Regions from separate parts of the Protofrankia sp. CiP1_Cm_nod3 genome, predicted to be linked through region 2. Evidence: riboswitches for the same ligand, from Rfam matches in the RefSeq annotation. Region 2 holds a riboswitch; the other holds the start of a gene.

Region 1 (6,771 bases), on a different contig from region 2:
CGGATGGGCGCAGAAACGGCCGTCGCGCACGCCGATGCCGTGCTCGGCGGACAGGTAGGCGGCCGCCCGCGCGGCGCTGTCGCCGGGCACGGTGAAGGTCACCACGCCGAGCCGGTCGGACGCGTCCGCCCAGATCCGCGGGATCTCCACACCTGGCAGCCCGGACAGCCCGGCGACAAGATGGTCACGCAGCGCGGCCTCGTGGCGCTCGAGGGCGCCGGGCGCGAGCGCGGCCAGCACCTGGCAGGCCGCGGCCAGGGCGGCCGCGCCGAGCGAGTTGGGGGAGCCCGCCTCGTGCCGCTCCGGGGCGGCCTTCCAGGTGGCGGTGGTGCCGGTCACGCCGGCCACGGCACCGCCGCCGGCGAGGTACGGCGGCGCGGCGTCGAGCCAGTCCGCGCGGCCGATCAGCGCCCCGGCGCCGTAGGGCGCGTAGAGCTTGTGGGCGGACAGCGCGACGTAGTCGACGTCCCAGGCGGCCATGTCGACGCGGCGGTGCGGCGCCAGCTGCGCGGCGTCCACGACGATCCGCGCGCCGTGGGCGTGCGCGATCCTGGCGATCTCGGCGACGGGGACGACCTCGCCGGTCACGTTCGACGCGCCCGTCACGGCGACGAGGCAGGCCGGCCGGTGCGCCAGCGCCCGCCGGAGACGGTCGAGGGTCGCGCCGACGGTGCCCGCGGCCGGCAGGCAGCGGTGCCGGACGGCACGCCAGGGCAGCAGGTTCGCGTGATGCTCGACATCGAGGAACAGCACGTCGCCAGGGCCGGCGTCCCCCGCCCGGCCGTCGCCGTCCGAGCGGCCGGCGTCCGCCCCGCGGCCCGGGCTGTCGTCCGGATGGCCGCCGGCCGCCGTCCCGGGCAGGCAGCGGGCGAGCAGGTTGAGCGCGTCGGTGGTGTTGCGGGTGAACACCACGACGTCCGTGGGCCGCGCGCCGACGAAGGCGCCGACCGTCCCGCGCGCCGACTCGTACAGCGCCGTGGTCACCTGGGAGGCGTAGCCGGCGCCGCGGTGGACGCTGGCGTAGAACGGCAGGATCTCCTCCACCCTGGCCGCCACGGCGGACAGGCACGGGGCGGACGCGGCGTAGTCGAGGTTGGCGTAGCGCTCCTGCCCGCCCTGGACGAGCGGAACGCGCAGATCCGCGCCGACGACCGGCAGCAGCGGCCCCACCGGCAGCGGCTGGGCGCTGGCGGCGACGCCGTCCACGGCCACGGCAGACGGCTCCCCCGGCCGCGGACGGACGGGGGTCTGGATGGCGGCAGGGGCGGTCACAGCACTCCTCACGGGTCCACCGGACCCGGAAGGCGGGTCCGCGCTTACCGCAGCCACGCGGCTACGGCCTGGTCCTCACCCGGGGCACCCCACCGCGGAGGAGGGTTGCCGGCCAGCAAGCCGGGGCTTGACGCTGGCGCTCATGACCTGTGCCGAGCATACCGGGGATGTCGGACACGTGCCCGGCGGTGGCGCCAGCTCCGGCGGACGGCCCCCGGACCCCTCCACCGGCCGCATCACCGATCAGGAGCTGGGCGCCCCGGCCGGGAACCCGGCCGGACCCCGCCGAACAGGACGCGGCTCCCGCCCGCGGCCACGCCGGGCGGGAGCCGCCGGACGGCCCGTCCCGGCGGCAGCGGTCACGGGCCGCCGAGGTCCGGGACGATGATCGAGCCGTCTGCGGCGAACGGGAGACCGGGATTGTGGGCGATCTCCCAGACGTGGCCGTCGAGGTCGGTGAAGACCCCCGCGTAGCCGCCGTAGAACGTCTCGGCCGCGGGACGGGTGACCGTGGCCCCCGCCCGTTGCGCCGCCGCGATGACGTCGTCGACCTCCGCCCTGGAGCGGACGTTGTGCGCGAGCGCGACACCGCCGAACCCGTCCGCCCGCCCGGCGGTGCTCCCCGTGGCGGCGCTTCCCTCGGCGATACCGCAGTCGCGGGCCAGCCTGTCGCGTCCCCAGAGCACCAGCACGGTGCCGCCGGCCTGGAAGAACACGGTCTCCTCGAGCTCCTGGCCCTGCCAGCCCAGCCGCTCGTAGAACGCCCGGGCGCGTCCCACGTCCCCGACACCCAGTGTGATCAGGCTGATCCGCTGCTCCATGAGCGGAAGGTATCCGACCGCTTTCCCCGGCGCGGGACGGCTTTCCGGGCGGATCTCCGCGAACCGTCTCATCCCGCCCGGTGGCCCGTTCGCGACGGCGGTCACGAGCCCATATCCGGAGGGTGGTGGACGTCGGGAGTTCCGGGTTCTGCGATGTCTCACGGCTGGCGGGACAGCGCGGGACGGATGATCGGGAGGATGTTGCCGGGAACGCGCGGGGCGGCCCGGGCGGGGCGTCGGAGCGGGTGTACAGGAATGAACGAGGATTGTGACGGCGGATCGGTTGTACAGTGCCGGGCATGGCATCCCGCCGCTTTCTGCCGCACAGCGACCGCGTGATCGACCAGGTGCTTGTGGCCAGCGCGGCGTGTACCGGCGGGTGCGGCCCGCGCGGGATGCGCTGACAACCGTGGACGGGCGCCACGGCGCCGGTTCCGCTCACGTCATCTCAGGCCAGCCGGTCACACCGGCGCGTCGCCGGACCGTCTGAGCCCGCCCACCCCGAGCATCCGTCCGGGCCCTGGCGCGTTTTCGGTTCGTCGAGCGCACCCGGCTGTCAGCCGGCCGATTTCTCCCGGCGGCGGCGGTTGCGCCGGGAACGCCGCCCGGAAGCGACGACAGGAGCGCCGGCGGGAGCGCCGAAGGGCATGCCGCCGCCCGCGTCGCCGGCGGCTCCGAGGGGCCGCCGGCGACGCGAAAAAATGTAATCGCGCTGTTTTTCCGGCTCTTCACAGCTCGCTGGAAAATGTAATCAGACGACTACAGAACTGGCGAGTACACGGTGACGGTCTGCGGCCCAGCCGCCTCGCCGCGGGCGCGGTCGGCGTGGCGCTCGTCGCCGAAGAGCCAGGTCAGGGCCCTGTCGGTACCCAAGCCGCGAGGCTGGCAGACGGCTCGCGGCTGCACTGGGCCACCACTGGCAACAACTCCTGGTGATCGGATGAACACAGTTTCCGGTGCACTGCGAGGAGCCGTTTTTCCACCCGTACAGCTCTCCATCCGTAGCGCTTTCCGCCCGTGCCGACAGGGAGCCGAGCATGCCACTCATCCATCCACGACTCGCGGGCACCGACCTGGTGCCGGATTTCCTGCTGGGGGACGAGAACGAAACGGTGGGACCGCATGTGCTGGCCGCGCTGACCCGCTCTCTCGGTGCCGCGACCGGGATATGGTCGGCGATCCTGCGCCACGACCCGGTCAACCGCTGGTACACCCGGCTCGTGCTGTCCGGGTCGGTCGAGGTGTGGCTGATCAGCTGGTGCCCGGGCCAGTACACCCGCGCGCACGACCACGGCGGCGCGTTCGGCGCGCTGACCGTCGTCCAGGGCCCCGTCACGGAGATCGTCTGTGACGCGGACTGGCGGCCGCGCGGCTGGCGGCGGCACGAACGGGAGGCGTCGCCCACATTCGGCCGCGACCACATCCACAAGGTGGGGAACGCGGGGAGCGCCCCGGCCGCGACCATCCACGCCTACTCCCCCCCGGAGCTGCCGATGCGGTACGCGCCGGACGCCGCCGAGCAGGCGGTCGAGGGCTTCCTGTTCGCGAACGTGACCGGTGGCGGCCTGTTCGACGCCGTGCCGGCCGACGCCACCGCCACCGCCGGCGCCGGCGCTGTCGCAGGCAGCCTCGCCACGGCCGCTGGCGGGGACGTGGCGGGGGTTGTCGCCGTGGGCGGAGGACGGCCGTGAACGGCAGCCGGATCGACGCGATGCTTGCCCGGGCACGCGCCCGCCTGGAACGTCTCGACCCGCCCACGGCTGCGGCGGCGGTGGCGGGCGGGGCGCTGCTGGTCGACATCCGGCCCGCGGCCCAGCGCGGCGCCGAGGGCGGCATCCCCGGTGCGCTGATCATCGAACGCAACGTCCTGGAATGGCGGCTGGACCCTACCAGCGACGCGCGCCTCCCCCAGGCCACCGGCGACGATGTCAAGGTCATCATCATCTGCTCGGAGGGGTACACCTCCAGCCTCGCGGCGGCGTCCCTGCAGGATCTCGGCCTGCACCAGGCCACCGACGTCGTCGGAGGCTTCCGCGCCTGGGAGCGCGGCGGCCTCCCGATAATCACCTATAGCGACGAAGATCGTCACCTTCAGTAACTAACTTCACTGAAAGGTCTTGGACGATCTCTTAGCGTAAGGGTGCTCACTATCACGGTGAGTAACGGGGGTGACCGCCGAAGCCCGTCCGCATCCCCGTGTCGGCCACACGCGCGGACGGGGCCGGGCCCCATCTGCCCGGAACGGCGGCAGAGGGGTGATGGCATGTCCATCTCGAGCCGTACGGTCTCACCCACGATCACCGCGGTCTCCTGCGCCGTCGCCGTCGCTGTCGCGGTGGCCCTGACGCCCCACCCGGCCGGGGCGGCCACCGTGACGGCCACCGGCGCGCCCGCCGCGGCCGGCGCGGCCCTGGACGCCCCGACGGGGCAGGGGCCCGCGGCGACGGCCTGGGCGGACGGGCAGGAGCCCGCCGGCAGCACCGGGCAGAAGTCCACCGGCGGCACCGGGCAGAAGTCCGCCACCAGCGGGAAGCGGCATACCGGTGACAAGCAGAAGTCGACCGGCAGCCGACAGGCGTCAGCCGCCGGCGGACAGGCGTCCGCCGGCGGCAGGGGGGAGTCCTCCAGCAGCGGACAGGATCCCTCTGATGACGTATGGAAATCCTCCGGGGGCGCATGGGGATCCTCTGATAACGGATGGGAATCTTCTGGAAGCGGAGGGGAGTCGTCCGCTGGCGGGCGGGGGTTCCCCGGCCGGTCGTTGCGCCGGGGAAGCCAGGGTGACCCGGTGGTGCGGCTCCAGATCCGGCTCGGGATCTTCGCCGACGGGTGGTTCGGCCCGCGGACCGCACACGGCGTCCGCGCCTTCCAGGCCGGCGCCGGGCTGGCCATCGACACCGTGGTCGGCCCGCGGACCTGGGATGCGCTCTTCGGCGCGCCAGCCTCACCGGTAGCGGCACCCACGCCGGCAACAGCCCCGACAGTGACGTCGACAGTGGTGTCGGCAGTGGCGTCGACAGCGACGCTGGTGGTGACTCCGGCGGCGGCAGCGGTTCCGGTGGGGGCGTCCACCTCGGCCGCGACGGCGGCACTCGCGGCCGCCGAGCGGCAGATCGGCAAACCGTACCGTTACGGTGCCGCCGGGCCGGACGACTTCGACTGCTCCGGCCTGGTCCAGTACGCGTACGCCCAGGCCGGTGTCTCGATTCCCCGTACCACCTACGACCAGTTCGCCGCGCTGCGGCCGGTCGGCTCCGCCGAGGCCCGGCCGGGAGATGTGGTCTTCTTCCTCGACGCCGAGGGGGAGGCCTACCACGATGCCATCTACGCCGGGAACGGGCAGATGATCGTTTCGCGTCGCCCCGGCACCAACGTCCAGTACCAGGACATCTGGTCGGGCGACTATCGCATCGGACGGGTCTGAAGACCGGAGGACCTGCAGCTTCCGGCCGGCCGGAAAACATGATCCCATCACCTTGGGCGCTCTGACCGTAGACTCTGCGCCACGTGCCGCCGACGATCATAGTTGTGATTCTGCTCACCCTTGCGATCGTCGGGAACACGCTCTCCGATCCCCCCGGGGGCGCGCGGGAAGCCAGGATGCCCGGTTTGACACCACCGGGCATCTACTACGAGTGGTAGTACGCATACCCAACGCTGCGACTGGACAACGGAACGTCGATCAGCGCGGCCGGAACCGGATGTCTCGCACATACTGCGGACGCGGGCGTTCCGGAACCCTTGCTATCCCGTCGAGAGCCGTCTACGTTCCTCGGTTAACGAGACGAGACGGGTTCGTTTCCGACGAAGAGGGTGTCCAGGCGTGCGCAATTCATGCCGGACAACCCTGGCTCCGTCCCTCCCTGAGGTTGTGGTTCCACGCGAGCAGAGGAGTCGGTGTGCTTTCCAACACATCCACTCGTTGCCGCGCATTGTCATGCCCGCCGCAAGCGACGTCCCGAGGAGACATCATGCTGAGTCATCCGCGGCTGCTGCCTACAGGTAGCGCTGCCGCCTACCACCATCGGACCGGATTGTGCCTCGATAGTGGCAGAATCGGCGGAATCTCATGAGCGCCGGCGTACCCGTCCTGCCCGGACGCGACCTTCCGCCGCAGCCCTACGGCGCTGGCTGGCCCGCCTACTGGCGGCAGGAAGCCGCCTGCCGGGACGGGGATCCCGACGCGTTCTTCCCGCCGGACGGGCGTAACACCAAGGCCCGGGCGGCGGCGGAAACCCGGGCCCGGAAAGTATGCGCCAGCTGCTCCGTGCGGCGGGCCTGTCTCGCGACCGCCTTATTCCGCCAGGAGGAACACGGCGTGTGGGGCGGGCTTACCTCGGACGAACGCAATTCCGTGGTTCCCCGCGGCCGGCTCAGCGCGGACGACGCCCTTGCCTTTGCCGACCGCCTGCTGCTTTCCACATACGCGACCAGCTGATCCTTACGGCTGATTTCTAGCTCCACCGTAGGATATTTTTCACCACTTCGGGTGAGGCACCGCCGTCGATGCGAGCCGTCGATGTGAGCGAGTGCCTCGCCCGGCGCCATGGCCGGGGCACCGATGATCGACAACGATCGGCGCGGCACCGGCCGGCGCGGCACGGCCGACGAGGCTTCCCTCGTCCGGGTGCGTGAGGCTTCCCATGCGGGCGAGATGCCGCCGGACGAGGCGGGCGCC
Region 2 (3,939 bases):
GAGCCGGCCGAGCTCACCGAACGCCTTGTCGATCTTCGTCAGCAGCGACCCGGACGCGATCGGTACCACGACCTGCTCCGGCAGCCGCCAGCCGAGCTGTTCGGCGACCTCGTAGCCGAGTGTCTTGGAGCCCTCGGCGTAGAACGGCCGCACGTTGACGTTGACGAACGCCCATTCGTACTCGCCGGAGAGCTCGCTGCACAGGCGGTTGACGTCGTCGTAGTTGCCCTCGATCGCGACCAGCGTGCCGCCGTAGACGGCGGTCGACACGGTCTTGCCGTCCTCCAGATCATGCGGGATCAGCACAACCGAACGTAGCCCGGCGGACGCGGCGTGCGCTGCCACCGACTGGGCCAGGTTGCCGGTGGACGCGCAGGCGACCGTGGTGTACCCGTGCTCGCGCGCGGCCGACAGCGCCACCGACACGACCCTGTCCTTGAACGAGTGGGTGGGGTTCGCGGTGTCGTCCTTGACCCACAGTGTCCGCATCCCGAGCTCGGCGGCGAGGCGGGGGGCCGGGCGCAGCGGCGTCCAGCCCGCGCCGAGCGACACCCGGCGCGCGGGGTCGTGGCCGGCGGGCAGCAGCCCGACATAGCGCCACAGGCTGGCGGGGCCGGCCTCGATGGACTCCCGGGTGACCCGGCGTAGCACGGAGTCGTCGTAGGCAATCTCCAGCGGGGCGAAGCACTCGATACAGACATGCGTCGGAGAGAGCGGATAGGTGGCGCCGCAGTGGCGACATGACAGGGCAACCGCGGGATTGACGACGTCCGGGCTGATCGTTGCGAGGCGCTCGGGAGCGACTGTCATCTGTGAAACTCCTCATCTTTCCCGAGAGCCGGATGCGTCTCAGGACGGAATTAGCACCTGCCACGCACTGATGCGGGTGGTTGCCGGGGCTTCACTGGGCCGGTCCCTCTGCCCCTCTGGATGAGCCGTATGCGGTTGTCAGTCCGTACTGTAGTCCGTGTGCGGTCTGACGTATACCGTTGGTTCGAGCATAGGACGTACTACGGGCGGGACTTCTCACCAGGGGAACTACTGGCCCGTAAGGCAGGGCCGATCAGCGTGGTGCTGCCCGCGTTGAACGAGGCGGCCACCGTCGGCGCGATCGTCTCGGCGGTCCGCCGCGATCTTATGCCGCGGTGCCTCTCGTCGACGAGATCGTCGTCATCGATCCGGGGTCGGTGGACGCGACCGCCTCCGAGGCGGCCGCCGCGGGCGCGGCGGTGTTCGCCGAGGAGCGCATCCTCACCGGCTACGGGCGGGTCGCCGGCAAGGGCGAGGCCCTGTGGAAGTCCCTGTACGCCACGTCCGGGGACATCGTGGTCTTCGTCGACGCCGATCTGGAGGACTTCGACGCGAGCCTGGTCACCGGGCTGCTCGGGCCGCTGCTGACCGAGTGCGCGGTCTCCTACGTCAAGGCGTCCTACGACCGGCCGCTGGCCGGGGGGCTGCTGCCCGGCGGTGGCGGCCGGGTCACCGAACTCGTCGCGCGCCCCCTGCTCAACCTGCACTGGCCGCAGCTCGCCGGGCTGGTGCAGCCGCTGGCCGGTGAGTTCGCCGGCCGGCGGGCCCTGCTCGAACAGCTGCCGTTCGTCTCCGGCTACGGCATCGAGTTCGCCCAGGTCGTGGACGTGCTCTCGCTGCTGGGAGTGGACGCCCTCGCCCAGGTCGAGGTCGGCCGCAAGGTCCACCGCCACCAGTCCGACGAGGCCCTTGGACGGATGGCCGCGGAGATCATCCACGCGGCGTGGAGCAGGCTGGGTGTCCACGCCGGCTCCCTCGGCGGGACGCTGACCCAGTTCGGGCGCGGTGACAGCGGGCTGGAGCCGCGCACCCATCAGGTGGTGGTGCGGGAGCGGCCACCTATGATCACTGTTCCGGAGTACGCCGCCCGCTACGCCCGGCTGTATCACGGCCCGGTGGAAAGCGGCTGACTGACCGGGCCCCGCCGCGCCGGGCGGGCCGCCACGGGCAGGGCCCGGATCACCCCGGACAGGCGGATCATCCCGGACGGGCGGCCCCACCAGGTGACAGCCCCGGCGCCGTGGCACGGCACGGCCCCACGGAACGCCCGCGCCGCGCCCCCGTCCCACATGTCACGAACACCCCGCCACGAACGCCCACCCGCCATGAGCAGCCTGGACGCCACGAACAGAGTGGACGCCACGAACAGCGCGAACAGCGTGAACAGGAGGACAGCACCGATGAGTGTCCAGGTCGTCTATACCGATCTCGACGGGACCATGGTGGGGCCGCGCGGATGCTTCTTCCGCAGCGAGGACCACTCCGTCACCCTGGACCCGGCGCACGCCCTGATCGACCTGCACCGGGCCGGCATCGCGCTGGTCCTGGTCAGCGGGCGGACCCGGCCTCAGCTCACCGAGGCCGCCTCGATCTTCGGGGCGGACGGCTTCATCGCCGAACTCGGCGCCATCGTCGGCTGGGACCACGGGCGTAGCAGCCAGATCCTGCGCGGAGCCATGCCCGAGACGTTCGACCGGATACCCGAGGAGCTGGTCACGGCGCTGGTCGCCCGGTATCCGGGACGCCTGGAGGCGCATCACTCCTGGATCCGCGGCCGTGAGATCGACATCATGCTGCGGGGCAACATCGACGTGGCCGAGGCCGACGCGTGGCTTGCCGCGGAAGGCTACGCATGGTTGACCATGCGCGACAACGGCATCATCGCGCGGGCCACCATGCCCGATCTGGACGATGTCCCGCACGTCTACCACCTGGTGCCCGACGGGGTCAGCAAGGGAGCCGCGGTGGCCTTCGACCTGGCCCGCCGGGGGCTGCGCCCGGAGCAGGCGATCGCGATCGGGGACTCCGCCAGCGACCTGGTCATGGCCGGCCACGTCGGCCGCATGCACCTGGTCGCGAACGCGCTGCACCATGCGGACCTCGTCGATCTGCTGCCCGGCTACGGCAACGTCGTCGTGGAGGACGGCACCCTCGGTGCCGGGTGGGTGAGCGCGGTGCGCTCGGTCCTGCCCACGCCGCGGCCCGCCGCCGTCTGATCCGCGGGCTGCCGGAACGCGCCAGGACGGTGTGACGTCAGCCGGACGATCCACGGACAGCTCTCGCTCGGTCAGGGTGCCGTCAGGCGCACGGCCTGCTGATCCGCCGGGCCGGAGCGGGCTGGGCCCCGTTCCGCACCACCGTGTCAGGGGTGCCCAGAGCTCCCGTGTCATGGGTGCCAGGGGAGCTGTGGGCAGGGGGCCGGTGACGGCCGCGGTGCGGCCGCTGTCGAGGCACTACCCTTCGCAGGGTGCGTCATGCCCGGTCGGTCGATGAAACGCCGCGTCCCGTGGCCGCTGGAGGGACCGCCCGGGTGCTTGTCGCGTCCAATCGCGGCCCGGTGGCGTTCACGACGGGTGACGACGGGTCGCTCGTCGTGCGCCGTGGCGGCGGTGGGCTGGTCAGCGGCCTGCACGCGGTCGCCAGCGATGACGCCGGGCCGGCCAGTGGGCTCGGCGGGACGGACGAGGCTGACGGGACCGGCTCGGCCGACGGGGCTGACGGGACCGGCCCGGCCGGTGGGCGCGACAGGGCCGGTGGTGGGCTGGTCTGGGTGTGCGCGGCGATCAGCGAGGCGGACCGGCGGGCCACCCGGTCGGCGCCGGACGGCCGTCTGGATCTTGCCGGCCATGACACCGGCGGCACGGCCGTCCACATGCTCGACGTGGACAGGGTCGTCTTCGACCGGGCGTACAACGCGGTCGCCAACCGTACGTTGTGGTTCGTCCTGCACCTGCTCTACGCGTCGGCGTCCCAGCCCTCCTTCGGCGCGGCCTTCCAGCGCGACTGGCAGGCGTACGAGATCTACAACACGATGTTCGCCGAGGCGCTGGCCCGGGAGGCGGCGCCGGGCGCGGCCGTCCTGATCCAGGACTACCACCTGACGCTGGTGCCGGCGCAACTGCGCAGGCT

Evidence for each region. Region 2 has a riboswitch for S-adenosylmethionine ahead of thrC (threonine synthase). Riboswitches for the same ligand answer to the same signal wherever they lie in the genome.
Region 1: it holds a riboswitch for S-adenosylmethionine, as region 2 does, so the genes downstream of both, AC5LUJ_RS06480 (aminotransferase class V-fold PLP-dependent enzyme) here and thrC (threonine synthase) in region 2, are expected to answer to the same signal.

Annotation. Positions count from the first base shown of each region.
Region 1 is NZ_CEVIVD010000020.1:165-6,935, forward strand. It holds partial or broken gene AC5LUJ_RS06480 (aminotransferase class V-fold PLP-dependent enzyme) at 1-1,272, opposite strand, end outside; SAM riboswitch class IV at 1,308-1,420, opposite strand; gene AC5LUJ_RS06485 (VOC family protein) at 1,632-2,198, opposite strand; gene AC5LUJ_RS06490 (cysteine dioxygenase) at 3,131-3,784, shown strand; gene AC5LUJ_RS06495 (rhodanese-like domain-containing protein) at 3,805-4,191, shown strand; gene AC5LUJ_RS06500 (C40 family peptidase) at 4,357-5,517, shown strand; gene AC5LUJ_RS06505 (hypothetical protein) at 5,601-5,735, shown strand; gene AC5LUJ_RS06510 (WhiB family transcriptional regulator) at 6,163-6,531, shown strand; gene AC5LUJ_RS06515 (hypothetical protein) at 6,655-6,771, shown strand, end outside.
Region 2 is NZ_CEVIVD010000136.1:142-4,080, forward strand. It holds partial or broken gene thrC (threonine synthase) at 1-810, opposite strand, end outside; SAM riboswitch class I at 820-937, opposite strand; gene AC5LUJ_RS19715 (glucosyl-3-phosphoglycerate synthase) at 1,146-1,940, shown strand; gene AC5LUJ_RS19720 (HAD family hydrolase) at 2,211-3,026, shown strand; partial or broken gene AC5LUJ_RS19725 (trehalose-6-phosphate synthase) at 3,341-3,939, shown strand, end outside.